3 regions of the Cupriavidus nantongensis genome follow, and region 1 is predicted to be linked to each of the others. Evidence: predicted binding sites of a transcription regulator. Region 1 holds the regulator's gene; each other region holds the start of a gene.
The links. The regulator sigma-54, encoded in region 1, starts transcription at its own class of promoters, with help from an activator protein. The targets are predictions, from matches to a motif close to TGGCANGNAANCTGCTTT.
Positions count from the first base shown of each region.

Region 2: A2G96_RS31550 (ethanolamine ammonia-lyase subunit EutB) is a predicted target of sigma-54. The motif match lies at 8,801-8,818, and genes of this name have one in related genera.
Region 3: A2G96_RS24090 (PQQ-dependent methanol/ethanol family dehydrogenase) is a predicted target of sigma-54. The motif match lies at 1,911-1,928, and genes of this name have one in related genera.

Region 1 covers NZ_CP014844.1:666,462-676,380, reverse strand. Annotated here, with positions in the region: gene A2G96_RS33785 (hypothetical protein) at 1-162, opposite strand, end outside; gene A2G96_RS03080 (KpsF/GutQ family sugar-phosphate isomerase) at 49-1,032, shown strand; gene lptC (LPS export ABC transporter periplasmic protein LptC) at 1,079-1,708, shown strand; gene lptA (lipopolysaccharide transport periplasmic protein LptA) at 1,827-2,471, shown strand; gene lptB (LPS export ABC transporter ATP-binding protein) at 2,480-3,280, shown strand; gene A2G96_RS03060 (RNA polymerase factor sigma-54) at 3,404-4,882, shown strand; gene hpf (ribosome hibernation-promoting factor, HPF/YfiA family) at 4,931-5,281, shown strand; gene A2G96_RS03050 (PTS sugar transporter subunit IIA) at 5,629-6,084, shown strand; gene hprK (HPr(Ser) kinase/phosphatase) at 6,167-7,138, shown strand; gene A2G96_RS03040 (PsiF family protein) at 7,310-7,702, shown strand; gene rapZ (RNase adapter RapZ) at 7,810-8,688, shown strand; gene A2G96_RS03030 (LON peptidase substrate-binding domain-containing protein) at 8,781-9,440, shown strand; gene mutY (A/G-specific adenine glycosylase) at 9,472-9,919, opposite strand, start outside.
Region 2 covers NZ_CP014845.1:2,387,275-2,397,193, reverse strand. Annotated here, with positions in the region: gene A2G96_RS31590 (LysR family transcriptional regulator) at 1-100, opposite strand, end outside; gene fumC (class II fumarate hydratase) at 239-1,642, shown strand; gene A2G96_RS31580 (ferredoxin--NADP reductase) at 1,711-2,481, opposite strand; gene A2G96_RS31575 (hypothetical protein) at 2,673-3,014, opposite strand; gene A2G96_RS31570 (MFS family transporter) at 3,461-4,774, shown strand; gene A2G96_RS31565 (LysR family transcriptional regulator) at 4,856-5,779, shown strand; gene A2G96_RS31560 (aminoacyl-tRNA deacylase) at 5,863-6,336, shown strand; gene eutC (ethanolamine ammonia-lyase subunit EutC) at 6,398-7,213, opposite strand; gene A2G96_RS31550 (ethanolamine ammonia-lyase subunit EutB) at 7,223-8,605, opposite strand; gene A2G96_RS31545 (AI-2E family transporter) at 8,828-9,865, shown strand.
Region 3 covers NZ_CP014845.1:621,201-631,119, forward strand. Annotated here, with positions in the region: gene A2G96_RS24075 (ABC transporter permease) at 1-58, shown strand, start outside; gene A2G96_RS24080 (quinoprotein dehydrogenase-associated SoxYZ-like carrier) at 55-855, shown strand; gene A2G96_RS24085 (quinoprotein relay system zinc metallohydrolase 1) at 852-1,796, shown strand; gene A2G96_RS24090 (PQQ-dependent methanol/ethanol family dehydrogenase) at 1,992-3,755, shown strand; gene A2G96_RS24095 (c-type cytochrome) at 3,850-4,173, shown strand; gene ltrA (group II intron reverse transcriptase/maturase) at 4,778-5,785, shown strand; partial or broken gene A2G96_RS34175 (group II intron maturase-specific domain-containing protein) at 5,689-5,943, shown strand; gene A2G96_RS24105 (LacI family DNA-binding transcriptional regulator) at 6,658-7,695, opposite strand; gene A2G96_RS24110 (LysR family transcriptional regulator) at 7,774-8,709, opposite strand; gene A2G96_RS24115 (DUF3311 domain-containing protein) at 8,856-9,062, shown strand; gene A2G96_RS24120 (sodium:solute symporter family protein) at 9,078-9,919, shown strand, end outside.

The sequences.
Region 1 (9,919 bases):
CGTGGGTCGGCCCAGGTGCGGTCGCATTCGTTGGTATACTTCGTCGCCATGATAGCTAATTTCGATGCGGATCGAGCACTCCGGCTCGCCCGCGACACGCTCCAGACCGAAGCCGATGCGGTTTCCGCACTTTCCGGCCGCCTCAACGGCGACTTTGCCCATGCCGTGCAGCTGATCCTGCAATGCACCGGGCGCGTGGTCGTTTCCGGCATCGGCAAGTCCGGCCATATCGGCCGCAAGGTCGCGGCCACGCTGGCCTCGACCGGCACCCCCGCGTTCTTCGTGCACCCGGCCGAAGCCAGCCATGGCGACCTCGGCATGGTCACGCGCGACGACGTGCTGATCGCGTTTTCCAATTCCGGCGAGACCGGCGAGCTGCTGTCGATCATCCCGATCGTCAAGCGCATCGGCGCGCGCCTGATCTCGGTCACCGGCAACCCGGAATCGAACCTCGCCAAGCTGGCCGACGTCCACCTGGACGCGGCGGTCGAGAAGGAAGCCTGCCCGCTGAACCTGGCCCCGACCGCCAGCACCACCGCCGCGCTGGCGCTGGGCGACGCGCTCGCGGTGGCGGTGCTCGATGCGCGCGGCTTCGGCGAGGAAGACTTTGCCCGCTCGCACCCCGGCGGGGCGCTCGGGCGCAAGCTGCTGACCCATGTGCGCGACGTGATGCGCACCGGCAACGCCGTGCCCGAGGTGCGCGAAAGCACGCCGCTGGCCCAGGCGCTGATGGAAATCACGCGCAAGGGCATGGCCATGACCGCGGTGGTGGATCCCGACGGGCGCGCCATCGGCGTGTTCACCGACGGCGACCTGCGCCGCCTGCTGGAAACCCCGCGCGACTGGAAGACCGTGCCGATCGGCGAGGTCATGCACCGCAACCCGCATGTGGTCAACCAGGACCAGCTGGCGGTGGAAGCCGTGCAGGTGATGGAAGCCAACCGCATCAACCAGCTGCTGGTGGTGGACAACGACGGGCGCCTGACCGGCGCGCTGCATATCCACGACCTGACCCGCGCCAAGGTCATCTGAGCCGGCGCGCCACCGACGGTACCAGCAGCACAACGCCAAGGACACCATGCAGGCACTCCTCGCCTCCCTCAGCGGCATCGTCATGCGGCTGCTGCCGCTGCTGCTGATGGCCATCGTGGCGGGCAGCACGTTCTGGCTGGTCCAGATCAACTCCCCCAAGGAAGACCAGGCCGCACAAACCACCAAGAAGCACGAGCCGGATTACTTCATGGACCGCTTCTCGGCCACCGAGCTGGCGCCCGACGGCAGCACCAAGATCCGCTTCACCGGCGAGCGCATGGTCCATTTCGAGGACGACCAGACCTACGAGGTCACGCGTCCCGCGATGCGCGCCTACGAGCCGGACCGCCCGCCGGTGACCGCGCGCGCCGACATCGGCCGCATGAACGCCGAAGGCACGGTGATCGATTTGTACGGCAACGGCTACGTGCTGCGCCAGCAGGGCAAGGATCCGTCCAAGGACCCGCAGCTGACCGCGGCGTCGAGCTATTTCCAGCTGCTGGTCAATGACGACATCGTCAAGACCGACAAGCCCGTCAAGCTGACACGCGGCCCGTCGGTGATGACCGCCAACGGCCTGATCTTCAACAACGTCACCCGCGAAGTACAATTGCTCGGCAATGTACGCGGCACCATCATCACCGGACCGTCCCCGGGCCGTGCGCCGGGATCCTGACTCCCGGTCCGGCGCAGCCGCGCACGCAACGCCGGCCGTCACGGCCCGGCAGCGCGCGCCGATTGCCGCGCAAACCGCACCATCACGCATCCGACGCCCCTCAAGCAACCCTGCCAACATGACCGCTTCCCTGACGACATCGTCCCGTCGACGCACCGCCCCGGCCCTGCTCGCGCTGGCCCTGGCCTTCGGCCTGCTGGCCCAGCCTGCCCTAGCCGAGCGCGCGGACCGCGACAAGCCGATGGTGCTCGAGGCGGACAATGCCAGCTATGACGACGTCAAGCAGATCTATACGCTGACCGGCAACGTGGTGCTGACCAAGGGCACCATGATCCTGAAGTCCGACGCCGCCGAGCTGCGCACCGACCCCGAGGGCTACCAGTTCGCCGTGGCAACCTCGAAGCCGGGCAAGCAGGCTTATATCCGCCAGAAGCGCGAGGGCGTCGACGAATACATCGACGGCTGGGGCGACCGCATCGAATACGACGGCAAGCAGGAATTCTCCAAGCTGATCGGCAATGCCCGCATGGCGCGGCTGCAGGGCGCCAAGCTGCTCGACGAGATCCGCGGCGCGGTGCTGACCTACGACAGCCGCAAGGAACTCTATACCGCTGCCGGCGGCGGCAGCGGCGATGCCGCGGCGGCGAACCCGTCCGGCCGCGTGCGCGCGGTGCTGTCGCCCCGCCAGGACCAGAAGTCCGGCACCGCGGGCGGCTCGCCGCTGGACCTGAAGTCGGCGCCCGCGCCCGCCAACAAACCCTGACCGTACCCATGACCGATACCGCCACCATTGCCGACAAGCCTGTCGTCGAAGCCAACTCCGTCCTGCCCGGCGGCAGCACGCTGGTCGTGCGCCACCTGAAGAAGCGCTATGGCTCGCGCACGGTGGTCAAGGACGTCTCGCTCGACGTCAAGAGCGGCGAGGTGGTCGGACTGCTCGGCCCCAACGGCGCGGGCAAGACCACGTCGTTCTACATGATCGTCGGCCTGGTGGCGCTGGACGAAGGCGACATCGTGCTCGACGGCGACCACATCAGCGGCCTGCCGATTCACGAGCGCGCGCGCATGGGGCTGTCGTACCTGCCGCAGGAAGCCTCGGTGTTCCGCAAGCTCAACGTCGAGGAAAACATCCGCGCAGTGCTCGAGCTGCAGATCGACAAGGGCAAGCCGCTGGCCAAGGCCGAGATCGAGCGCCGCCTCGATGCGCTGCTCGACGACCTGCAGATCGCGCACCTGCGCAACAACCCGGCGCTGTCGCTGTCCGGCGGCGAGCGCCGCCGCGTCGAAATCGCGCGCGCGCTGGCGTCGTCGCCGCGCTTCATCCTGCTCGACGAACCGTTCGCCGGCGTCGATCCGATCGCGGTGGGCGAGATCCAGCGCATCGTCAGCTTCCTGAAGGCGCGCAATATCGGCGTGCTGATCACCGACCACAACGTGCGCGAGACGCTCGGCATCTGCGACCACGCCTACATCATCAGCGAAGGCACGGTGCTGGCCGCGGGCCAGCCCGAAGAGATCATCGCCAACGACGCCGTGCGGCGCGTCTACCTGGGCGAGAACTTCCGCATGTGACAAGCTGGCGGCCCGGCGCGGGCCGCCATGGCTGCATGGCAGGGAGAGCCAGCGGCGATCACGGCGCATCAGCGATAGCAATTTCCGTTCCAACATCGGAAAGATGCGCATAAAATAGGTCGCATGAAACCGTCGCTACAGCTCCGCCTCTCCCAGCACCTGGCCCTGACCCCGCAGCTGCAACAGTCGATCCGGCTGCTGCAGCTTTCCACGCTGGAACTGCAGCAGGAAGTCGAACAGGCGCTGACGGAAAACCCGCTGCTCGAGCGGGAGAACGACTGGATCGAAAGCCCGCTGCGCGTGGCCGCCGACGGCTCGGTCAACTTGCAAAGCGCGCCCGCGCCCGCCCCCGCCGAGCCCCAGGGCAATGGCGACGCCCGCACCGAAGGCGCCGCCGATGACGGCTACGGCGACAACAGCAGCGGCGACGACTACAGCAACGGCGACTGGAGCCTGGACGACTTCGCCCGCCGCCCGCAAGGCGACGAGGACGAAAAGACGCCGATGCAGCTGCGCGATGCCGAGCCCACGCTGCGCGAATACCTGATGGAGCAGTTGACGCCGCTGAAGATCTCGGCGCGCGACAAGGGGCTCGCCATCTTCCTGATCGAATCGCTCGACGACGATGGCTACCTGAGCGCATCGCTCGAAGAGATCTGCGCGGAGCTGCCCGAAGAACTCGAGTTCGACCCCGACGAAGTCCACGCCATCCTGACGCTGCTGCAGAGCTTCGATCCGCCCGGCGTGGGCGCGCGCAACGCGGCCGAATGCCTGGCGCTGCAATTGCGCCGCCTGACGCACCCGCAGCGCGAACTGGCGCTGACCATCGTCACCCATCACCTGGAACTTCTTGCGGTACGCGACTACACGCGGCTGAAGAAGGCCCTGCAGGTCGATGAAGTCGCGCTCAAGGCCGCGCATGACCTGATCCGCTCGCTGGCGCCCTACCCGGGCCACGCGTACAGCCGCCCCGAGGCCGACTTCGTCGTGCCCGATGTGTTCGTGCGCAAGAGCGGTGGCGGCTGGATCGCGCAGCTCAATCCGGATGTGATGCCGAGGCTGCGCATCAATGATATGTATGCCCAGATCCTGCGTGGCGCCAAGGGCGAAACCGGCACCGCGGGGCTGCAGCAGAAGCTGCAGGAGGCGCGCTGGCTGATCAAGAACATCCAGCAAAGGTTCGACACGATCCTGCGGGTTTCGCAGGCCATTGTCGAGCGTCAAAAGAACTTTTTCACCCACGGTGAAATCGCCATGCGCCCCTTGGTTTTGCGGGAGATTGCCGATACACTGGGTTTACACGAGTCAACCATCTCCCGGGTGACGACCAATAAATACATGGCCACGCCGATGGGTACTTTCGAACTGAAGTACTTCTTCGGCAGCCACGTGTCCACCGAGACCGGTGGCGCGGCTTCATCAACGGCCATCCGCGCCTTGATCAAGCAACTGATAGGAGCCGAAGACCCGAGGAATCCCCTTTCCGACAGTCGCATCGCCGAACTGCTGGGCGAACAGGGCTTCGTTGTCGCGCGCCGCACCGTCGCCAAGTATCGTGAAGCCTTGAAAATCCCCGCAGTCAATCTCCGCAAGTCTTTGTAGCCGAGCCCACCGCCTGCCTGGTGAGGCTCTTTCAGAAGGAGAAGCGCTATGAACTTCAAGATCAGTGGACACCACCTGGACATCACGCCGCCTCTGCGTGAGTACGTGGAAACGAAGCTGGAGCGAATCGTCAGGCATTTCGATCAAGTCATTGGCGTTAGCGTGCTGCTCTCTGTCGACAATCACAAGGAAAAGGACCGGCGTCAGTACGCGGAAATCAATCTGCATCTCAAGGGCAAGGACATCTTTGTCGAAGCGCATCATGAAGACCTGTATGCGGCGATCGACGCACTCGTCGACAAGCTGGACCGTCAGGTGATTCGCTACAAGGATCGCGTGCAAGGCCACGACCGCGAAGCGGTCAAGTACCAGATGGCCGCAGCGCAAATGCAGCAATAAACCCGTGCCCGGCAGCCCCGCAGAGGGCTGCTGAACCAGGATTCCACAGGCAAGCCGCGCCGCGAAGCGCGGCTTTTTTGCGCCCCGGGGGCGGTGCCGGCTGTGGCAGCGGAGCAAACCTTGTCACGCATGGGAGCCCGAAATGTTCGCAAGCGCAGCGCCAAGGTGTATGCTGCGCCATACAAAGAGAGAGAAATCGTGGCCGCATCCGCTGGCGCTGCACCGCACAAGGCAGGGGTAGCCGCTGCTCTATAATGGGCCGGACGTCCCCCCGCCCGCAGCGGCAGGGAGCCAGCCGCTGCCCGGCGGAACGATCCGCCCGCTAACTGAAATCCTGCGCATCGCCCATGAATCGTTTGGCCAAATTGCTGCCACCCGGCAACATCACCCTCGACGTCAGCGTCACCAGCAAGAAACGTGTGTTCGAGCAGGCCGGGCTCCTCTTCGAGAACAACCATGGCGTGGCGCGCGCCATCGTCACCGACAACCTGTTCGCGCGCGAGTCGCTGGGCTCGACCGGACTGGGCGCCGGCGTGGCGATCCCGCACGGGCGCATCAAGGGCCTGAAGCAGCCGCTGGCCGCGTTCATGCGCCTGGCCGAGCCGATTCCGTTCGAATCGCCGGACGGCAAGCCGGTTTCGCTGCTGATCTTTCTTCTGGTGCCGGAACAGGCCACGCAGCAACACCTGGAAATCTTGTCCGAGATCGCGCAGCTGCTGTCGGATCGCGACATGCGCGAGGGCCTGGCGACCCTGCCCACGCCCGATGCCGTGCACGAACTGCTGATCGCATGGCATCCCTGATCCACTGATTCCCCTTTAGCGGGCCGGCACCAGACCGGGCAGGCGCCACGCGCTTCGAACACCGCCTTACCAGCCATACCGCATGGAACTCACCGGCGTCACCTCCCAGTCCATCTTCGACGACAACGCAGCCGACCTCAAACTCTCGTGGGTCGCTGGCCTGGAGGGCGCGGACCGCGCCTTTGACGTGGAATTCGCCCGCGAAGCGACCTCCGCCGCGGACCTGGTGGGCCACCTCAACCTGATCCACCCGAACCGGATCCAGGTCCTCGGCAAGCCCGAGATCACGTACTACCAGCGGCTCGACGACGAGACCCGCAAGCGCCAGATGGGCGAGCTGATCCTGCTGGAGCCGCCGTTCCTGGTGATCGCCGACGGCATGGAGCCGCCGCCGGACCTGGAATTGCGCTGCACGCGCTCGTCGACGCCGCTGTTCACCACGCCGGTGTCGTCGGCCGCGGTGATCGACCACCTGCGCCTGTACCTGTCGCGCATCTCGGCGCCGCGCGTGACCATGCACGGCGTGTTCCTCGACATCCTCGGCATGGGCGTGCTGATCATGGGCGAATCGGGCCTGGGCAAGAGCGAGCTGGGCCTGGAACTGATCTCGCGCGGCCACGGGCTGGTGGCCGACGACGCCGTCGATTTCGTCCGGCTGGGGCCGGATTTCATCGAGGGCCGCTGCCCGCCGCTGCTGCAGAACCTGCTGGAAGTGCGCGGCCTGGGGCTGCTCGATATCAAGACCATCTTTGGCGAGACCGCGGTGCGGCGGAAGATGAAGATCAAGCTGGTGGTGCAGCTGGTGCGGCGCAACGATGGCGAGTTCGAGCGGCTGCCGCTGGATTCGCAGTACCTGGACGTGCTCGGGCTGCCCATCCACATGGTCAAGATCCAGGTGGCGGCCGGCCGCAACCTTGCGGTGCTGGTCGAAGCCGCCGTGCGCAACACCATCCTGCGCCTGCGCGGCATCGACACGCTGCGGGATTTCATGGACCGCCAGCGCGCCGCGATGCAGGCCGATGCGGTCTCGCGCGGCCAGGGCCGGCTGCTCTAAGCCACCGTCGGCCGCGGTTTTCAATTGCTTACAACGGCGTGGCAAGCGCTCGTCAACGTTTCTCAGGCGTGCTCCGTTTTGTGCTGTAATGGGCATCACGCCCGTTACGGAAGCTGCAACGCCGACTCCGGCGCGCGGCGATAAGGTTGTCCACCCCCGAGGAGAGCAAGCATGAAGACCCTGATTGCAGTGTGCGCGCTGGTGACCCCGCTGTTCGCAGCCAGCGCCTTTGCGCAGACCGCCACGCCGGCCACCCCTGCGACGCCGGCCAAGCCGTCGGCCGCGGCCCCGGCAACGCCTGCCGTGCCGGCCTCGCCTGCTACCCCCGCCAATCCGGACAAGCCCGCGGCCAACACCCAGCAAGACAAGATGAAGGCCTGTAACGCGCAGGCTTCCGGCAAGAAGGGCGACGAACGCAAGGCGTTCATGAAGGAATGCCTGTCGAAGTCCGGCGCGCCCAAGACCCAGCAGGAAAAGATGGCGGCCTGCAGCAAGTCGGGCAAGGGCAAGAAGGGCGACGAATACAAGGCCTACATGAAGGAATGCCTGTCGAAGGCAGCCTGAGCAGCACCACTTGCAAACGAGATGGCGAACCGCGAGGTTCGCCATTTTTGCTGCTGTCAAACAGCTGTCATGACGCAGCCGGCACCTGATGCTATGCTTCAGTTGCTATGCGCATCATCCTCATCACCGGCATATCCGGTTCCGGCAAGTCCGTCGCACTGAACGTCCTCGAAGATGCAGGCTATTACTGCGTGGACAACCTGCCGGCGCAGTTCATCCCTGAACTGACCCGCTATCTCGACAGCCAGGGCTACACGCACCTGGGCGTGGCTACCGACATCCGCAGCCGCGAGTCGCTCGACCAGCTACCCGACACCGTGCGCGCGCTCGCCGCCGAGCACCAGGTCGAGGTGATTTTCCTGACCGCCAGCACCGATGCCCTGGTGCAGCGCTACTCCGAGACGCGCCGCCGCCATCCGCTGTCGGCCCGCACCGACAGCGTGGCCGGCGGCGGCGGCGCCTTCAACGACACGGCGCTGATGGAAGCGATCGAGATGGAGCGCGCGCTGCTGAGCCCGCTCGCCGAGGCCGCGCACCGGATCGACACCAGCAATGTGCGCACCAATACCCTGCGCAGTTGGATCAAGGAACTGATCCGCGACGACAGCCAGCGCCTGACGCTGCTGTTCGAGTCGTTCGGCTTCAAGCACGGCGTGCCCAGCGATGCCGACATGGTGTTCGACGTGCGCTCGCTGCCCAACCCGTACTACGACCTGGAACTGCGGCCGCTGACCGGCCGCGACACGCCGGTCATCGACTTCCTGCAAGGGCAGCCGATGGTGCTTGCGATGGCCGAGGATATCCGCGCCTACGTGGAAAAGTGGCTGCCAAGCTTCATTGCCGACAACCGCAGCTACCTGACCGTGGCGATCGGCTGCACCGGCGGCCAGCATCGCTCGGTCTATATTGCCGAAAGGCTCGCCAACTATTTCCGGGCACATGGTAATGTGCTGGTCAGACACCGAGAGCTCGCACCGGCGGGCTGACGCACGCGGCATGGCACCCCGGGCAGCCAGGGGCCTCTGAGCGCGGCGTCGGCCTGGCGGCCCAATGCTGCGCGACCCCAAGCCTGCACCGCATGTCCTCGACCGACCTCTACCGTCCGGCAGGATCCGAAGACCCGCCCCGGACGCTCGAAAACCTGCCGCTGTTCCCCCTGCACACGGTGCTGTTTCCCGGTGGACGGCTGCCGTTGCGCGTGTTCGAGGCGCGCTATGTCGACATGGTGCGCAACTGCCTGCGCGACAGCGCGCCGTTCGGCGTCTGCCTGATCGCCAGCGGCGAGGAAGTGGCCCGGCCCAACCAGCCCACCGTGCCCGAACTGGTCGGCTGCCTGGCCGAAATCGTCGACTGCAACATGGAGCAGCTGGGCGTGCTGCTGATCCGCGCGCGCGGCCGCGAGCGCTTCCATATCATCAGCCATGAAACCCGCGACGACGGCCTGCTGGTGGCGCGCGCCGACGTGCTTGCCCCCGACATCATCGACTGCAAGCTGGAATTGCTGGGCGAATGCCTGGACGCGCTGCGCCGCATCGTCACGCGGCTGCACGCCGAACAGCCCGACCGGCTGCCGTTCGACGAGCCCTACCTGTGGGACGACCCAAGCTGGGTCGCCAACCGGCTGTGCGAATTGCTGCCGGTGCCGCTGAAGGCCAAGCAGATGCTGATGGCCTTGCCCGACGCGGGCATGCGCATCGAGATCGTGCACCGCTACATGCGGCAGAACCACATGCTGTAGGCGGTCTTTCGTACCGCGCCCTACTATCGCTTCAGAACAAGCCCACCCGTGCCTGGTCCTCAAGCAGCCGGCGCACCGGCGCGGGCGTGCCCAGCGCATCGAGATCGTCGAGCGACAGCCAGCGCTGCCCGGCCGGCGTCGCGCCGTCCTGCCGCAACTCGTTCGCCTCCGCGTCGAGGTCGACCCGGATGGCGCGGATCAGCAGCCGGAAATGCGTGAACACATGGGTCAGCTCGCCGGCCAGCACGGCGCGCGCGGGCGTGCCGAAAGCGCGCGCGTAGTCGAGCGCGCGGGCCTCGGCGTCTTCCGCGTCGAAGGGCACGGTGTCGACCGGCATTTCGGGCAGGCTCCACAGGCCGCCCCAGATGCCGCTGTCCGGACGCAGGCGCAGCAACACTTCACGCTCGCGCCGCAGCAGCAGCATCACCGTGCTGCGCTCGGGGATCGCCGCGCGCGGCTTGGGCGCGGGCAGCACGCCG
Region 2 (9,919 bases), on a different contig from region 1:
CGGTGATGGTGGGCTGCGACAGGCCCAGGCGCTTGGCCGCCTGCGTGACGCTGCCGATGCGGGCCACCATGAAGAACGATTTGAGCTGGGCGATGAGCATGCGGCGGAAATTGTCGCGATAGCCGGCAACGCGGCAAGACAGCGGGGCGCAGGCACCCGCCATGGCGAAGCGGTATTCTAATGGACCGCATCACGTCCTCCGGCCCAGCCGTCCGCCGCCTTGCCAAGGAGCCAGTCCATGCCAGACCCGTCCACCGCCACCCGCATCGAAAAAGACAGCCTGGGCGACGTGCCCGTGCCCGCCGACCACCTGTGGGGAGCGCAGACCGAACGCTCGCGCCAGAACTTCCGCATCGGCACCGAAAAGATGCCGCCCGCGCTGATCAAGGCCTTTGCCATCCTGAAGCTGTGCGCGGCACGTGCCAACGGCGAACTGGGCGTGCTGCGGCCTGAACTGGCGCAAGCCATCGAGCAGGCCGCCGCCGAGGTCATCGAAGGCCGCTGGCCCGACGAGTTCCCGCTGTCGGTGTGGCAGACCGGCTCCGGCACGCAGACCAACATGAACCTGAACGAGGTCATCGCCAACCGCGCCATCCAGCTGCTGGGCGGCGAGGTCGGCAGCAAGACCCCGGTGCACCCCAACGACCACGTCAACGCCAGCCAGTCGTCCAACGACAGCTTCCCCACCGCGATGCACATCGCCGCCACGCGCGCGATCCAGCAGCAACTGCTGCCGGCGCTGGAGCAGCTGCAGCAGACCTTCGCGCGCAAGGTCGAGGCCTTTGCCGATATCGTCAAGGTCGGCCGCACCCACCTGCAGGACGCGGTGCCGCTGACGCTGGGGCAGGAGTTCTCCGGCTACATGGCGCAGGTAGCCGATGCTCAGTCACGCCTGCAGCAGGCCATGCTGCGCGCGATGCCGGTGGCGCAGGGCGGCACCGCAGTGGGCACCGGCCTGAACGCGCCGCACGGCTTTGCCGCCGCCTTTGCGCGCGCGCTGGCCGACTACACCGGCCTGCCGTTCGAGCCCGCGCCCAACCGCTATGCGCTGCAGGCCGCGCACGACGCGCTGGCCGACCTGTCGGGCGCGCTCAACACTACCGCGTCGTCATTCCTGAAGATCGCGCGCGACTTCATGCTGCTGGGCTCGGGCCCGCGCGCCGGCTTTGCCGAGCTGGTGCTGCCGGCCAACGAGCCGGGCTCGTCGATCATGCCGGGCAAGGTCAACCCGACCCAGGCCGAGGCGCTGGCGATGGTGTGCTGCCGCGTAATCGGCAACCACACCACGGTAACGCTGGCGAACGGGCTCGGCACGCTGGAGCTGAACGCGTACAAGCCGGTGATCATCTACAGCCTGCTGCAATCGGTGAGCCTGCTGGCGGGCGCGGCCGCGAGCTTTGCCGAGCATATGGTCGAGGGGGTCGAGGCCGACCGCGAACGCATCGCCGAACTGCTGGAGCGCTCGCTGATGCCGGTGACCGCGCTCAACCCGCATATCGGCTACGACCGCGCCGCGGAAATCGCCAAGCTGGCGGTCAAGCGCAACCTGTCGCTGCGCGAGGCGGCGATCGCCTCGGGGCATGTCACCGAGGCGCAGTTTGCGGAGTGGATCGACCTGAAGGGAATGACGCGCGAGGTGTAGCGCGCGCGGGCTTGAAACAGAGGCGCCCGGCGCGGAACCGCGCCGGGGCGGGCCGGCCGAACGGGGCCTCAGCCGACGAAGGCCTTTTCCAGCACGAAATGGCCGGGGTGGCTCATATTGCCTTCGGCAAAGCCGCGCGCTTCGAGGATGGCGCGCACGTCCTTCAGCATGTCCGGGCTGCCGCACAGCATGATGCGGTCGTTCTCGGTCGAGAACGGCGCCATGTCCAGGCGCTCGAACAGCTCGCCCGAGGCGATCAGGTCGGTGATGCGGCCGCGGTTGTCGAACTCTTCGCGGGTCACGGTCGGGAAGTACACCAGCTTCTCGCGCACCAGCTCGCCCAGGTGCTCGTGCTGCGGCAGGTGTTCCTGGATCAGTTCGCGGTAGGCCAGCTCCTCGACGAAGCGGCAGGTGTGGGTCAGCACGACCCGGTCGTAGCGCTCATAGACGTCGGGGTCGCGGATGATCGACAGGAACGGCGCCAGGCCGGTGCCGGTGGCCAGCAGCCACAGGGTCTTGCCGGGCAGCAGGTTGTCGACCAGCAGCGTGCCGGTCGGCTTCTTGCCGACGTAGATCTGGTCGCCTTCGCGCAGGTGCTGCAGGCGCGAGGTCAGCGGGCCGTCGGGCACCTTGATGCTGAAGAATTCCAGCGTCTCTTCGTAGTTGGCGCTGGCAATGCTGTAGGCGCGCAGCAGCGGGCGGCCATTCACTTCCAGGCCGACCATGGCGAACTGGCCGTTTTCAAAGCGGAAACCGGGGTCGCGCGTGCAGGTGAAGCTGAAAAGGGTGTCGGTCCAGTGATGGACGGAAAGGATGGATTGCTGGTTCAGATTGCTCATGGCAAGACGCGGAATGCAGCGCAACGGCGCGCCAAAAAACGGCTGGAAGGAAGCGATCTTAACGCAAGCCCCCGCTCGGCGCAGGCGGAGCCTGCAACGCCAGCAAGGGATTAGCGCCCATCTGGCGCTGGTGAGTCTAAGCCATCACGTCAGCATGTGACGGCTTTGGCGTGGCCCGCGCGCTTGGGGCTTCACCCGCCGGGCGTGAGCGCGCCGGACAGTTCGCAGCGCTGGCGCGCCAGCGCCTCGCGTGAGTAGCCGTGGCGCACGCGCAGCTGGTGCTCGACGGCATCGGCCTGGTCCAGGCACGCGAACACCAGGTCGTCCTTGACGCGTTGCGACACGCCCTTCAGGCGCGGCGCCTCGTACGCGACCTGGCGCGCGCGGCAGCGCAGGAACAGCAGGGTTTCCTGGGAGGCGATGATCAGCTGGTCGTGCTCGATCCGCTTGCATTCGACCAGATCCTGGGCGGAGGCGCTGGCGCCGGCAAAGAACAAAGGCAGGCACAGCCATCGGCGCAACGAGCGGTGCATGGCAGACAGGGGGCGCAGTAGGCCAGTTGAGGGTCCGGCTCGAATCATTGCCCAGTCCCGCGCACAGCGCAAGCCGCAGTGCATGCAACATCGCATTGCGGCATGCGTGGAGCGGTGACAATTCGGTTTTCAGTGTCCATTTAACAGAACAATCGCCCGCAAACCCTGATAACTTCGTCGCTGCAGCCCTCGATGCTGCACCGCAGCATTCCACCGGGGGTGGGCAGGCCGGTCCTGAGCGGCTACGCTGATGTCCAATAGCGCCGCAGTGCGCGCCCGATCACGCCCCAGACCGACGGGCCGGTTGCCCGGCCTGCCCCCGTGTGTTCCCCCATGCCGCGTCACCGCCTCCCGCAGGCGGCCCTGGTTGCGGCATCCCCGTCCCGTACTGCGCAGCGCGACCTCTTCGCGGGCGGCTTGCACCGCCCTGACTGCCAAGGCTCAACATGACCGATCTCACCGCTACCCCCGCCCACACGGCGTCGCCCGACGGTGGCGACGTGCGCAAGCGCGTCTATGCCATCGTCGCCGCTTCGTCGGGCAACCTGGTCGAATGGTTCGACTTCTACGTCTATGCGTTCTGCGCGATCTATTTCGCACCGTCGTTCTTCCCCAAGTCCGACCCCACCGCGCAATTGCTGAACACTGCCGGCGTGTTCGCCGCCGGCTTCCTGATGCGGCCCATCGGCGGCTGGCTGTTCGGCACCATCGCCGACCGCCATGGCCGCAAGAACTCGATGCTGATCTCGGTGGTGATGATGTGCGCCGGCTCGCTGCTGATCGCCTGCCTGCCCACCCATGCCAGCATCGGCAACTGGGCGCCGGCGCTGCTGCTGCTGGCGCGGCTGATCCAGGGCCTGTCGGTCGGCGGCGAATACGGCACCACCGCCACTTATATGAGCGAGGTGGCGCTGCGCGGCCGGCGCGGCTTTTTCTCGTCGTTCCAGTACGTGACGCTGATCGGCGGCCAGTTGCTGGCGGTGCTGGTGGTGGTGGTCCTGCAGCAGCTGCTGGACGAGGCACAACTGAAGGCATGGGGCTGGCGCATCCCGTTCGTGGTCGGCGCCGCCACCGCGGTGGTGGCGCTGTTCCTGCGCCGCTCGCTGCACGAAACCTCGTCCGCGGCCAGCCGCGGCAGCAAGGAGGCCGGCAGCGTGGCGGGGCTGTTCCGCCACCATAAGGCGGCGTTCTTCACGGTGCTGGGCTATACCGCGGGCGGCTCGCTGATCTTCTACACCTTCACCACCTACATGCAGAAGTACCTCGTCAACACCGCCGGCATGTCGATCAAGACCGCCAGCTATGTGATGACCGGCTGCCTGTTCCTGTACATGTGCATGCAGCCGCTGTTCGGCGCGCTGTCCGACCGCATCGGCCGGCGCAGCAACATGCTGCTGTTCGGCGCGCTGGGCGCGCTGTGCACGGTGCCGATCCTGAGCGCGCTGCGCACCGTCACCAGCCCGGGACTGGCCTTCGTGCTGATCGCCGCGGCGCTGGCCATCGTCAGCTTCTACACCTCGATCAGCGGCATCGTGAAGGCCGAGATGTTCCCGCCCGAGGTGCGCGCGCTGGGCGTCGGCCTGGCCTATGCCATCGCCAACGCGATCTTCGGCGGCTCGGCCGAGTATGTCGCGCTCGGCATGAAGACGCTGGGCCACGAGACCGCGTTCTACTGGTATGTGAGCGCGATGATGGTGATTGCCTTCTGCGTCAGCGTGCGCCTGCCGCGCCAGGCCAGGTACCTGCACCACGAGCACTGACGCACGCCATGCCGGCGCCACGCCGCCGGCATGGCAATATACGGGGGCTGTCACCGCCTCCCGTCTTTCCCTGATCACCCCATGGACCTGAACGCCCTGCGCCTGTTCGTCGATATCGTCGACGCTGGCAACCTGAGCGCGGCCGCGCGCAAGCTCAAGATGACGCGCGCCAATGTCAGCTACCGGCTCAAGGCGCTGGAAGAAGAGCTGGGCGTGCAGCTGCTGCGCCGAACCACGCGCCACGTCGAGCCGACCCCGGTCGGCGCCGGGCTATACGAGCACGGCCGCAATATCCTGGGCGAAGTCGCGGCGGCCAATGCGCTGATCAGCAACATGGGCAAGAGCCTGCAGGGCCATGTGCGGCTGTCGGTGCCCACCGGGCTGGGCCATTCGCTGCTGTCGCCGCTGCTGGTACGGTTCAAGCAGCGCTATCCGGACATCACGCTCGATGTCGTGTTCGACAACCGCGTGCACAACCTGGTGTCCGAGGACGTCGAGGTGGCGCTGCGCATCATTTCGACGCCGCCGGATTCGGTGGTCGCCACCGAGATCGGCGCGGTCGACTGGATCGTCTGCGCCGCGCCCGCGTACCTTGCCGGCCACCCGGCGCCGCAGGCGCTGGCCGGGCTGCAGTCGCATGCGATCGTGTGTGCGTCGCCGGCGGGGCAGAAGCTGAAGGCATCGGGCACGCGCGCAGGCGGCAGCGATGGCGAGGTGCGCGAACAAGTGGTGCTCGAACCGACGCTCAGCTCGGAGAATTTCGCCTTCCTGAAAGAAGCGGTGCTGGCCGGCCTGGGCGTCGGCATCTTCCCGATCTATGCGATCGGCGCCGAACTGGACAGCGGCGCGCTGGTGCCGCTGCTGCCCGACTACCGCATCAGCGTGTTCGGCAGCAAGCTCTACATGCTGACCATGCCCAACCGCTACCAGACCCTGGCCACGCGCTACCTGCTGAATTTCCTGAAGACCGAACTGCAGGCGGTGTGGCCGCGGCTGCACCGCTAGCCGCAGGCCATCGCGATGGCGCCGGCGCACTATATTAGGAGCACAAGGATAACCGTCGGCGCATCCGGAACCTAGGAGCAACCATGGCCCTGGCTAGTACGCTCGCTAACTGCCTGAGCAGCAAGAACACCCGCTACGACATCATCCGCCACCCCTACACCCTGAGCAGCATGGCCACGGCAGAGGCCGCGCACGTGCCTGGGGACCGGCTGGCCAAGACGCTGTTGCTGGAGGATGACCGCGGCTACGTTGCCGCTGTGATTCCTTCGAGCCATCACCTGCAGATGGCCGCCATCTGCGAACAGACCGGGCGCAACCTGGTGCTGGCGCACGAGGACGAGATCCGCGAGATATTCAAGGATTGCGACCTCGGCGCGATTCCGCCGGTGGCGATGGCATACGGCATGGAAACCTATGTGGACGACAGCCTGATGCAGCAACCCGAAGTGTATTTCGAGGGCGGCGATCATCAGGACCTGGTGCACATGAGCGGTGACCAGTTCAAGCAACTGATGTCGGATGCCGGGCATGGGCAGTTCTCGCGCCGCATGATGTAAGCGGTGCGATGGCAACGGCCACCACGCGGGTTGCGGCCCGCGCGGTGGCCGTTTTGCATTATCAGCGCAGCTGAGACGGTGCCTCGGCGCTGGCTGAGGGCAACGCCGGCGCGCTGTCGTCCTTCAGGTCCACGCCGGAGCGCCCCAGCGCCGCCGCGCCGCGCAGCAGAAACACCAGCCGCTCGGCGGCCTGCGCATAGGACAGCCCCTCGGGTCGCACATTGGAGATGCAATTGCGCTCGGCATCGGTGCGGCCGACGCGCGGCGCATGGGTCAGGTAGATGCCAAGGCTGTCGGGCGAACTCAGCCCGGGCCGCTCGCCGATCAGCATCACCACCTGGCGCGCGCCCAGGCGCTCGCCGATCTCGTCGCCCAGTGCCACGCGCGACTGCTCGGCAACTACCACGGAACCGATCTGCCAGCCCTGCGGCAGCCGCTCGCGCGCCGCCTGCAGCAGCGGCAGCGCATGGCGCTGCGTGGCCAGCGCGGACAGGCCGTCGGCAATCACGAACACCACATCCGGTGCCTGCGGCGGCCGCGCCGCGTCCAGCCGCGCGCGGCTGGCTTCGTCGAGACGGCGACCCAGGTCGGGGCGACGCAGGTAGTGCTCGCGGTCCGGCGCCGCGCTGTGGACCGCCGTGTGCGCCAGCCCGGCCGCATCCAGCGCCGCGGTGACCGCGCCCACGTCCAGCGCCAGGTGCACCGCATCGCGCGCCTGCGCATGAGCCAGGCCGAAGGCCAGCACGGCGTCGGTGGGCTGGCTGTGGCCGGTGCGGCCCAGCGCGATGCGCGCGCGCGTGAAGCGGCGCAGCCGTTGCCACGGGTCGGCTTCGGCCGCGGGGTCGGGACTGACGGGAGCCTGGCGTTTGGCGGTCATCGCGGCGCCTTACAAGCTGTGGGCCATCTGCAGCAGCGGCTGGCGCGCCGCGGGTTCCAGCAGCCGGCCGGCGCCGTCGGCAATGCCCATGCGCTGCAGCCAGGCCTCGAATTCCGGCGCCGGGCGCAGCCCCAGCACTTCGCGCAGGAACAGCGCGTCGTGGAACGAGGTGCTCTGGTAGTTCAGCATGATGTCGTCGGCGCCCGGCACGCCCATGATGAAGTTGATGCCGGCCACGCCGAACAGCGTCAGCAGCGTGTCCATGTCGTCCTGGTCGGCCTCGGCATGGTTGGTGTAGCAGACGTCGCAGCCCATCGGCACGCCCATCAGCTTGCCGCAGAAGTGGTCTTCCAGCCCGGCGCGGATGATCTGCTTGCCGTCGTACAGGTACTCCGGCCCGATAAAGCCGACCACGGTATTGACCAGCAGCGGCGAGAACGCGCGCGCCACCGCATAGGCGCGCGCCTCCATGGTCTGCTGGTCGACGCCGTGGTGCGCGTCGGCCGACAGCGCGCTGCCCTGCCCGGTCTCGAAGTACATCAGGTTGTCGCCCACGGTGCCGCGCGCCAGCCCCTGCGCGGCGTCGTGCGCCTCGGCCAGCAGCGACAGGCTGATGCCGAACGCCGCATTGGCGCGCTCGCTGCCGGCCACCGACTGGAACACCAGGTCCACCGGCGCGCCCTGGCCGATCGCGCGCAGCGTGTTGGTGACATGGGTCAGCACGCACGACTGCGTGGGGATGTCGAAGCGGCTGCGCAGCTCGTCGATCATGCGCAGCAGCGAAACGATCGCGCCGAGGTTGTCCGAGGCCGGATTGACGCCGATGGTGGCGTCGCCGCAGCCATAGAGCAGCCCGTCGATGATCGAGGCGGCGATGCCCTTGGGGTCGTCGGTCGGGTGGTTGGGCTGCAGCCGCACCGCCAGCCGGCCCGGCAGCCCCACCGTGCTGCGAAAGCGCGTGACCACCTGGCACTTGCGCGCCACCGCGACCAGGTCCTGGTTGCGCATCAGCTTGCTGACCGCCGCCGCCATTTCCGGCGTGATGCCGGGCGCGACCCGCGCCAGCACGGCGCTGTCGGTCTCATGCCGCAGCAGCCAGTTGCGCAGGTCGCCCACGGTGGTGGCATCGATCGCGGCAAAGGCGGCGGCGTCGTGGCGGTCGTGGATCAGGCGCGTGACCTCGTCGTCTTCATAAGGCACCAGCGCCTCGTTGAGGAAGCGCGTCAGCGGCACCTCGGCCAGCGCCAGCCGTGCCGCCATGCGCTCCTGTTCGCTTTGCGCGGCGAGGCCCGCGAGCGCGTCACCGGAGCGCGCCGGGCTGGCCCTGGCCAGCAGCGTGCGCAGGTCGGCAAAGACGTGGCGGTGGTTGCCGATGGTATGGGTGTAGGCCATGCGTTGCGTTCCCGGGCTTGGCGACAACAAGGACTACGCGGCAAACCACGGGCCGCGCGCGATTCCCCCTAATATAGACACCCTTTGCGTGTGCCGATATGCCAACATCGGCGCCAGGTCGCGGCGGCACGCGCAACCGGAGCCGCGGCTGACGCAGCCATTACATCTGGATCGGCGAGAATCCAGGAATTCCTTTCAGCAAATTGCATGCCGGAGACACCGATGAAAGAACCCGAACCGACCGTCACCCCGCGCCTGCCGCCGGCCGCGTGGTACAGCGTCGGCACCGTTGCCTACCTGCTGACCGCGCTGGCGCTGTGGACCGTGCTGCATGCCAACCTGGTGGCGGCGCTGCTGTCCGGGCTGCTGCTGTATTCGCTGGTGGACGTGCTGGCGCCGCGCCTGAAGCGCCTGCACCAGCGCCACGACGCGCTCGCGGTGGCGATCCTGTCGGCGCTGATCCTGCTGGGGCTGACGCTGGCGGGCTGGCTGCTGGTGCGCTTTGTCAGCGGCGAGGGCAATACCCTGGACGGCCTGCTTAACCACGTCGCCGACATCATCGACCGCTCGCGCGGGCAGCTGCCGCCGTGGGTCAGCGACGCGCTGCCCAATGGCGTCGACGAGCTGGCCAACACGCTGATCGACACCCTGCGCGAGCATGCCGCGACGGCGCAGAAGCTGGGCGCCGAGGTGCTGCGCACGCTGGTGCATATCCTGATCGGGCTGGTGATCGGCGCGATGGTGGCGCTGTACCGCGCGGTGGCGCGCCCCAACCGGCGCCCGCTGGCGGCTGCGCTGGTGGCGCGCGCGCGCACGCTGCAGCAGGCGTTCTCGCAATTCATCTTTGCGCAGATCCAGATCTCGGCGATCAATACCGTGCTGACCTCGATCTACCTGTTGCTGGTGCTGCCGCTGTTCGACGTGCATCTGCCTTTGAGCAAGACCCTGGTGGTGATCACCTTCGTCGCGGGGCTGCTGCCGGTGCTGGGCAACCTGATCTCGAACACCGCCATCGTGGTGGCCTCGCTGTCGGTATCGCTGCCGATCGCGGTGGGCTCGCTGGTGTTCCTGGTGGTGATCCACAAGCTCGAGTACTTCCTCAACGCGCGCATCATCGGCGCGCGCATCCAGGCGGCGGCGTGGGAACTGCTGATGGTGATGCTGCTGATGGAAACGCTGTACGGCATCCCGGGCGTGATCGCCGGGCCGATCTTCTACGCGTACCTGAAGCGCGAGCTGGCGGGGGCCGGGCTGATCTGAAGGCAGTGGCCGGCACGCCGGGCCGGTGGTCGGACCAATAGCGTGCCCCTTCCC
Region 3 (9,919 bases), on a different contig from region 1:
GGCGCTGCGCGGCTACGACCCGCAGCGCGGCATGGCGCGCCGCGGGGCGCCGGCATGACCGGCGGTCGGCAGGGGGTGGCGGCGCTGGCGCTGACATGGCTGGCGCTCGCCAGTCCCACTGTGTCAGCGGAGCCCGGCACCGCTGGCGTGATCTCGCACCGTGACCCGATGCAGTCGCCGCAATGGGCCTGGATCCACAAGGAGCTGCTGCAGCAGGGCCCGGTGGTGTTCGACAGCCGTGTGCGCGTGACCGGGCCGGCCTTTGCCGAAGACCCGATGCGCGTGCCGATTGCGTTCGACGCGTCGGCGCTGGGCGAGGTCGAGCGCATCGTGGTGGCGGTGGACCGCAACCCGATCCGCCCGGTGCTGGCGTTCGAGCCGCTGCGGGTGCGGCCGTCGCTGTCGTTCCGCTTCAAGCTGGAGCAGGCCTCGCCGGTGCGGGTGGCGGCGCGCACGCGCGATGGCACCTGGCATGTCGGCAGCACATGGATCGACGCCGGCGGCGGTGGCTGCACCGTGCCGGGCGCGACCCGCCGCGACGGCAGCTGGAGCCGCACCCTGAACCGGGTCGAGGCGCGCGTGTTCCCGGCCTTGGGCGAGGCCGGCGCACGCGTGCGGCTGCGTGTGATGCACCCGATGGACACCGGCCTGGTCGCCGGCATCCCGGCGTTTCATCTCGAGACCCTGGTGCTGGCCGACGCGGCGCGGCAGCCGCTGTTGCGACTGACCCTGCACGAGCCCGTGGCCGAGAACCCGATCTTCTCGTTCGACCTGCGCGAGGCGGTGGTGCCGGGCCTGACCGTGGCCGGCCACGACAACAACGGCAACCGCATCGCGGCGCGGGTGTTGCCATGAAGCGCGTATTGCCGTCGCTGCTGCTGTGGCTGGCCACTGCTGCGGTCTCCGCGGCCCCCGCGCAGCCACCCGACTACCGCCTGGCCCCGCGCGAGATCGCCGCCGGCGTGTGGCTGCTGGAAGGCGCCAATGCCGACTTCGCGCCGGCCAATGGCTGCAACATCATCAATACCGCCTTTATCGACACCGGCGACGGCGTGGTGGTGATCAACACCGGCCCGTCGCGCGAATATGGCGAGCAGCAGCGCCGCGCCATCGCAACGCTGACCGGCGCGCCGGTACGGCTGGTGCTGAACCTGAACCTGCATCCCGACTATTTCTTCGGCAACCAGGCCTATGTCGACGTGGGCGCCAGTGCGCTGCCCGCGACCATCGACGGCGCGCGCCGCGAGGGCGCCGTCTATGCCGACAACCTCTACCGCCTGTGCGGCGACTGGATGCGCGGCACCGAACCCGCGCCGCCGGTTCACGCACTGGCACCCGGCGTCCGCACGGTCGGCCGCCGCACGCTGGAACTGATCCGCCTGCAAGGCCATACCGATGCGGACCTGGTGCTGCTGGACCGCGATGCCGGCATCGTCTTTGCCGGCGGGCTGGTGTTCCGTGAGCGCATCCCGACCACGCCGCACGCGCATATCGGCCGCTGGCTCGACAGCCTGGATCGGCTGCAGGCGCTGATGGCGCAGAGCGGGGCACGACTGCTGGTGCCCAGCCACGGGCCCGCACTGGGCGGCACGGAAGCCATCGCGCAGACGCGCGCCTACCTGCAGTGGCTCGACATGCGCCTGCGCGAGGCCGCGGCGCAGGGTCGCGACCTGGCCGAGGTGATGGCGATGCCGGTGCCCGAGCCCTTTGCGCGCTGGGGCGCGCTGCCGGCGGAATACCTGCGCAACGTGATTCATCTCTACCCGGCGCACGAGGAAGCCGCGCTGGCGCGGTGAAGGCGCCGGCTCTGGCTGTTCAATTCTGGCGCAGCTGCAACGCAGTGTTGCACGCTGGCGCGGGCCGCGACCGTGCGGTGCGGCTGCAGGGCGCGTGAGCGAGCCCCGGCCTACTGGCATGGGATTTGCCATTTGCGTGCTGGTGTGTGGCGCAGTGGCGCACCAGCGAAATCCAAAACAAGAGAGGAGATGGCAATGAGGACGATACGAGTAGGGCTGGCGGCAATGGCGGCAATAGCCGCAATCGCGGCCGCCGCGGCGAGCGTTGGCGCGCACGCGGCGGTGAGCGACGCCATGATCGAGAACGACGCGAAGTCCCCCGGCGACGTGCTGTCGTGGGGCATGGGCCCGCAGGGCCAGCGTTATTCAACGCTGTCGCGCATCAATACGAAAAACGTGGGCCGGCTGGTGCCGGCGTGGTCGTTCTCGTTCGGCGGCGAAAAGCAGCGCGGGCAGGAATCGCAGCCGCTGATCCACGACGGCAAGATGTTCGTCACCGCCTCGTATTCGCGCATCTATGCGCTCGACGTGAAGACCGGGCGCAAGCTGTGGAAGTACGAGCACCGCCTGCCCGAAGGCATCATGCCGTGCTGCGACGTGGTCAACCGCGGCGCGGCGCTGTACGACAACCTGGTGATCTTCGGCACGCTCGATGCGCAGCTGGTGGCGCTGGACCAGAACAGCGGCAAGGTGGTGTGGAAGGAAAAGCTGGAAGACTACGCGGCCGGCTATTCGTACACGGCCGCGCCGCTGGTGGCCAAGGGCCTGGTGCTGACCGGCATCTCGGGCGGCGAATTCGGCGTGGTCGGCCGCGTCGACGCGCGCGACGCGAAGACCGGCCAGCTGGTGTGGTCGCGGCCGGTGGTCGAAGGCCACATGGGCTACAAGTACGACAAGGACGGCAACAAGACCGAGATCGGCATGACCGGCACCCAGAACGCCAGCTGGCCGGGCGAGACCTGGAAGACCGGGGGCGCGGCCACGTGGCTGGGCGGCACCTATGATCCGGCGACCGGCCTGGCCTACTTCGGCACCGGCAACCCGGGCCCGTGGAACAGCCATATCCGCAAGGGCGACAACCTGTACTCCGCCTCCACCGTCGCGCTCGATCCCGCCACCGGCAAGATCGTCTGGCACTACCAGAACACCCCGAACGACGGCTGGGACTTCGACGGCGTGAACGAGTTCGTCACCTTCGACCTGGACGGCAAGCGCATGGGCGGCAAGGCCGACCGCAACGGCTTCTTCTACGTCAACGATGCCACCAGCGGCAAGCTGGTCAACGCCTTTCCCTTCGTCAGGAAGATCACCTGGGCCACCGGCATCGACCTGAAGAGCGGCCGCCCGAACTACGTCGCCGAGGGCCGCCCGGGCGACCCGGCCGCCGCCAACGGCGAGAAGAAGGGCAAGTCGGTGTTCGCCGCGCCCGGCTTCCTCGGCGGCAAGAACCAGCAGCCGATGGCCTACAGCCCGCAGACCGGCCTGTTCTACGTGCCCGCCAACGAATGGGGCATGGATATCTGGAACGAGCCCATCAGCTACAAGAAGGGCGCGGCGTTCCTGGGCGCGGGCTTCACCATCCAGCCGCTGAACGAGGACTACATCGGCTCGCTGCGCGCGATCAATCCCAAGACCGGCAAGATCGTCTGGGAGGTCAAGAACGGCGCGCCGCTGTGGGGCGGCGCCATGACCACCGCCGGCGGGCTGGTGTTCTGGGGCACGCCGGAAGGCTACCTGAAGGCCGCCGACGCCAGGACCGGCAAGGAGCTGTGGCAGTTCCAGACTGGCAGCGGCGTGGTCGCGCCGCCGGTCACGTGGGAAGAGAACGGCGAGCAGTTCGTCGCGGTGGTGTCCGGCTGGGGCGGCGCGGTGCCGCTGTGGGGCGGAGAGGTGGCCAAGCGCGTGAATTTCCTGGAGCAGGGCGGCTCGGTGTGGGTGTTCAAGCTGCACAAGAGCTGAGGGATCAACGGTGATGCGGCCCCGCGCGCATGGCATCGCAGCGGCGATGCATGGCGTGCCCGGGGCTCGGTCGCCACGGTATCGGGATACAGGCATGAAGAAGGAATGGATGGCGCTGGCGGCGGTTGGCGCGATGTTGCCGGGCGCGGCGCTGGCCGCCACGGCGGCGGAGATGCAGGCGCTGGCCGACAAGAGCGGCTGCTTTTCCTGCCATGGCATGCAGTCGAAGCTGGTGGGGCCAGGGTTTGCCGAGGTGGCGGCGCGGTACAAGGGCGATAGTCAGGCGGCAGCTTCGCTGTCGAAGAAGATTCGCGAGGGCGGCAAGGGGGCGTGGGGCAGGATTCCCATGCCGCCGCATGGAAATCTGGGAGAGGACGATGCGAAGAGGCTGGCGGAGTGGGTGCTTGGGGTTGGGTGAGCCGGGGCGTGGCGTGGGCTGCGGGCGCTGCGTCGGCCGCGGCCCGGTCGCGGGCGTCGGCGGCCGGCGCAAGACCCGCTTGCGGCGGCGCCGGCGTGGGCGTTGATTCAGCGCTCGCCGCATCCTTCGGTTCTTGGCTTGTCGTGCTTGGCGGGCGTGGCTGTTTCGCCGGCGTAGCCGGCGACCTCCTTTCTGGTGCGCCCGGCAGGGCGCACTTACTTGGGGGTGCAAGTCCCCTACACACCCGGCAAGGGGAAGTGTTAGCCAAAGACAAGGGTTTCCCGGGCGACTGGGAGTCTGAAGGAAGTCCGAGGCAAAGCGCTGGCCTGACGAACAGGAAGCGGATATGAGGCGACGCATCGGGGTGAGGCGGCCAGAGTAGCCAAAGCCCAGTACTTGCACGGAACGATGCGGCGTAAATCCGACAGGCATAAGCGTGAAGGTGAGTGCGTCATACCCGGGGAGATCTGCATCGCTGCCATGGTGCTACTGACGTCGAGAGGCGTCGGGATGGCGGTGCAGAAGTCAGCAGAGGCCATAGTAGGTGCGCGGTTGGCACTGAAGGGCCGAACATGAACGAGCGCGATTAGGACGACAGACCTCGATGCTTACCGACGAAGCCCAAATGCACGAACGAGTGCAGCCCACAGCGGAGGAAGGCGGGCGGAACCTGCTTGGCGCCGATGGGGGTGCGGAGGATGGCACGGCGGCTGTCGGGCAAACGAAAGCGCAGGCGCCATCGCTGATGGAGGCGGTGGTTGAGAGAAGCAACATGTGGCTGGCGTACCGGAGGGTGGTCGGCAATGGCGGCGCCGCTGGGGTGGATGCCCTGGAGGTGACGGCGTTGCGCGACTGGCTGAAGGTGAGTTGGCCAAGCGTCAGGGCGGCGTTGCTGGCCGGCCAGTACATCCCGCAGGCGGTGCGCGCGGTGGACATCCCCAAGCCTGCGGGCGGGATAAGGACACTGGGCATCCCGACGGTGGTGGACAGGCTGATCCAGCAGGCGCTGCTGCAGGTACTCCAACCGCTCTACGAAACGGGGTTCTCCGAGTCGAGCTACGGCTTCAGGCCGGGGCGCAGCGCTCAGCAGGCGGTCTTGCAGGCACAGCGGTACGTGCAGGAAGGCCGGCGCTGGGTGGTGGATATCGATCTGGAGAAGTTCTTCGATCGGGTCAACCACGACATCCTGATGTCGCGGGTGGCCCGGCAGGTGAAGGACGCCCGGGTGCTCAAGCTGATCCGGCGGTATCTGGAAGCGGGGCTGATGCGCGGCGGGGTGGCCGAGGCGAGGAGGCAGGGCACGCCGCAAGGCGGGCCGCTGTCGCCGCTGCTGTCGAACATCCTGCTGACGGATTGGGACCGCGAACTGGAGAAGCGGGGGCTGGCGTTCTGCCGTTATGCCGACGACTGCAATATCTACGTCCGAAGCAGAACGGCGGGGCAATGGCTGTTGGCCGGGATGACGGCGTTCCTTGCGGAGCGCTTGAAGCTACGGGTCAACGAGGCCAAGAGCGCATGCGAGCGGCCGTGGAAGCGCAAGTTCCTGGGCTACAGCCTGTCCTCTCATCATCAGGCGAAGCTGCGCATCGCTCCGGAAAGCCTGCGAGGCTGATTGGACGCATCAAGGACGTGGTGCGCAAAGGTCGAGGAAGAAGCCTGGCTCACACGATCGCGGTGCTGAATCCGGTGCTGCGCGGGTGGATTGGGTACTTCCAATACACGCAGAGCAAGCGGCCACTGGAGAACTTGGACGGATGGGTGCGCCGACGGCTACGCTGTCTGATATGGCGGCAAGCCAAAGCATGGCGAACGCGACTGGCGCTTATGCGGCGCCAGGGGCTGGAGGCCAAGCGGGCAGCCAGGACTGCGCTGAACGGGCGCGGACCATGGTGGAACGCCGGAGCCCCACCCATGCGCGAAGCCTTCCCTAAACGCTACTTCGATGCCATGGGGTTGATCTCGCTGCTGGATACACAGCGGCGCCTGCAGTCTCGTTCGTGAACCGCCGTATGCGGACCCGCATGTACGGTGGTGTGAGAGGGCTGAGGGGGTAACCCCTCACCCTACTCGATTCCGAGCGACAGAAAGGAGGCAAAGAGCGCGTCGCCTGGGCGGCTGGCCAAGGCGGCGTTGGTGGTTCAAACGGTGGTGACTTGCGGTCAGGCGGTTGGTGGTTCGACCCTGCTGACGCTACCTGGAAGTGCCTGGCGTTCGAGGTCGGATGGACGAACCCGACTTTAGGTCGGTGGCCGCCTGCTAAGCACGTTATTGGTGGGACGCCTTCGGCTGCGCTGCGCGCACTCCCTATCTCAGGTCTGCTGCTCGGGCACGGAGTGCGTCGCTGCGCTCGCATGGCGTTGTCGCGGGCGAGCCCAAGGGCCTTTCTCTCTCGCTTGTTTGCTCCCCTCTCCCGCCTGCGGGAGAGGGGCGGGGGAGAGGGCCGGTGCATCCACGAAGTCCGGCCATCCCTTCCCGAAAAGTCCGTCAAGCCCCCGGCATCGACGACGCTCTCACCACCAGTTCGGGCTTGGGTCCGGTGATGACCGTGCGGCTGCGCTCGCCCGACAGGTGTGCGAACAGCAGTTCCACCGCCAGCGACGCCACGCGCTCCAGGTGCAGGTTGACCGCGGTCAGCGGCGGCTGCGCGCTGCGCGCGCGGATGCCGTCGTAGCGCGTCACCACCAGCACGTCGTCGGGCACGCGCCTGCCCAGTCCTTGCAGGTGCGCCATCGCGCCGACCGCGAAGGCATCGACCGGCGCGCACAGTGCATCCAGCCCCGGCATCTGCGCCAGCAATTGCGCGCAGGCTTCGGCGCCAGCGGCTTCGCCATGTTCCTCCGCCGCCTTGACCACATGGCAGGGCAGCCCCAGCGCCTGCGTGAACTCGCGGTAGGCGCGTTCCGTTTCCACATACGACTGCCGCGGCGCGGCGCCGATCATCAGGCCGATCTGCCGGCGCCCGTGGCCGTGCAGGTGCGCCAGCAGCAACCGCGCGGTCTCGGCCGACTGCAGGTCGACGCACGGCACCGGGGTCTCGGTCAGCGGCTCGCGCCCGATCGAGACGATGCTGACGCCGCGCTCGCGCAGACGCGCGATATGCGGGTCGCCGGCGATCGGCTCGATCACGATGGCGCCGTCGATATCGAGCGTATCGAGCAGGCCGCCGGCGCCCTCCAGCGGCGGCACCAGCACCACGCCCAGCCCGCGCCCCATCGCCGCCTCGGCCGCGATCGCCGCCACCTCCATCATGAAGCCCAGCCGCGAGGTGCCGCCCGCCACCGCGAACGGCATCGACGACAGCAGCGCGATGCAGTTGGCGCGGCCCGACTGCAGCCGCTGCGCGCGCACGCTGGGCCGGTAGCCCAGCTCCGCCGCCACGCGCTTGACGCGCGCGCGCGTGGCCGGGTCGAGCACGCCGCGGTCGTTGAGCGCGTGCGAGACCGTGGTCAGCGAGACCCCGGCGGCGCGGGCGACGTCGTGGATGGTGATGCGGCGGGGGCGGTCGGGTGTGGCTTCGGTCATGCGGGGCAAGGGCGATGGGGCAAGGGCTATGGGGCGATGGCGGGCGACGGATCAGGGGGAGCATACCGCAGCGGCTGCTCAGCGGCGCCGGTTGCCGCCGCCGGCTTCGGACGACAGCGCCTTCCAGTGCTCGCGCGTGAACCGGTACAGCACTTCCAGCGCCGGCGACAGCGAGCGTGCCGCCATGCGCGCCATGCCGTAGCGCCCGCAGCGGCGCGCATCGGGCGGCATCGGCACTTCGGCCATCAGTCCGGCGGCGCGCTCCTGCCGCGTGATCGAGAGCACGCCGAACAGCAGCGTATCGCTCGCCAGCGTCACGCTGCGCAGCATGTCGAGGTTGTCGCAATGCAGGGTGAAGAGCCGCTCCGGCGCGGCGTCGGGTCCCCACAATTCCGCCAGCTGCCGGCTGACCACGGTGCTGAGCGTGGTGGTGGCGACGGGGTAGGCGCGGATGGTGTCGATATCGATGCGGCGCTTGCGCAGGATCGGATGCCCGGCGCGGCAGACCAGGCCGGCGGGCAGTTCGCCGAGCGGCTCGACCTCGACGTCGTCGGCCGCGCGCAGCACGTAGGCGTCGCCGACGATGGCGTCGATGGTCTCGTTGCGCAGGGCCTCGAGCAACGCGCTGGTGGCGCCGGTCTCGGTGCGCACCTTGATGCGCGGGTGGGCCTGCGCCATGTGGATCAGGAACGGCGTCAGCAACAGCGCCGCCGGCGCCGGCGCCACGCCGATCGCGAGCGAGCCTTCCTCGCCGCCGCGCAGCAGCTCCAGGTCGCGCCGCAGCTGGCGCTCTTCCAGCCGCATGCGGCGCGCGCGCTCGGCTACCAGCTCGCCGAACACGGTCAGCGTGGCGCGCCGCGCGCCGCGGTCGAACAGCGGCGCCTTCAGCTCGTCCTCGAGCGCGCGGATGCTGCGGCTCAGCGCCGGCTGGGTCAGGTGCACGGCGCGGGCGGCTTCGGAGAAGGTGCCGTGCTCGACCACCGCGAGCAGATGCAGAAGTTTCTGGGTGTCCATGCGGAAAACCATGCGCATTGGTTATGGGAGCGGTTCAACATTTGCATTTGAATCATACCTTGCCGCTACCTATGATGAGCGGAACAAAAAAGGCGGGACCCGCACGGGCGACCGCAACAACGTCCATCGGACATCGGAGACAAGACATGCTCAAGCTGTTGATCGGCCTAGGCCTGCCGTATATCGGCGTGATCGGGATGCTGCCGTGGGTGGCATCGGTGGAGCGCTTCGTGCTCGGCGTGCCCTTTATCTACGCTTGGATCTTTGCGTGGTTCGTGCTGACCTCGGGCTGCATGCTGGCGTGCTGGCTGCTGTTCGACCGCCACGGCGCCGACGCGGCGCCCGAAGCCTGACGCGGGGAGCCGGCCATGACCACAGCGGTGTTCCTGGGCTTCATCGTGTACTCGCTCTATCTCGCCATCCGCTCCGGCAAGGGCCACGGCGCGCAGAGCATGCATGACTTCTTCGTCGCGTCGCGGCAGTTCGGCGCGTTCCTGGTGTTCTTCCTGGCCGCGGGCGAGATCTACAGCATCGGCACCATGGTGGGCTTTCCCGGCGGCATCTATGCCAAGGGGCCGACCTATGGCGTGTGGTTCCTCGGCTACATCCTGCTGGCCTATCCGCTCGGCTACTTCCTGGGCCCGAAGATCTGGCAGGCCGGCGCGCGCTACAACGCGATCACGCTGCCGGACCTGTTCAAGGGCCACTACGGCAACCGCGCGCTGGAGTTGATCGTGGCGGGTTCGTCGATCCTGTTCCTGCTGCCGTGGGGCCAGCTGCAGTTCACCGGGCTGGTGGCGGCGCTCAAGGGACTGGGCTGGGACTTCGACCCGATGTACCTGGTGATGATCTCCGCGGCGCTGGCGTTCACCTACATCGCCATTTCCGGCGTGCGCGCCTCGGCATATATCGCTATCCTCAAGGACATCCTGATGGTGGTGGCGATTGTCGCCACCGGCGTTGCGGTGGGCTGGAAGGCCGGCGTCGGCGACGTGTTCCACGCCGCCAGCGTGCAGGTCAGCAACCAGATGAGCGAGACCCAGCTGCGCTTCTCGATGAGCACCATGCTGTTCCAGGCACTGGGCTTCTACGTGATGCCGTTCGCGGTGCAGAACTTCTTCACGGCCAAAAGCGCCAACACCATCCGGCGCACCCAGGTGGCGATGCCGCTGTACATGCTGATGTACCCGTTCCTGGTGCTGGCGTCGTA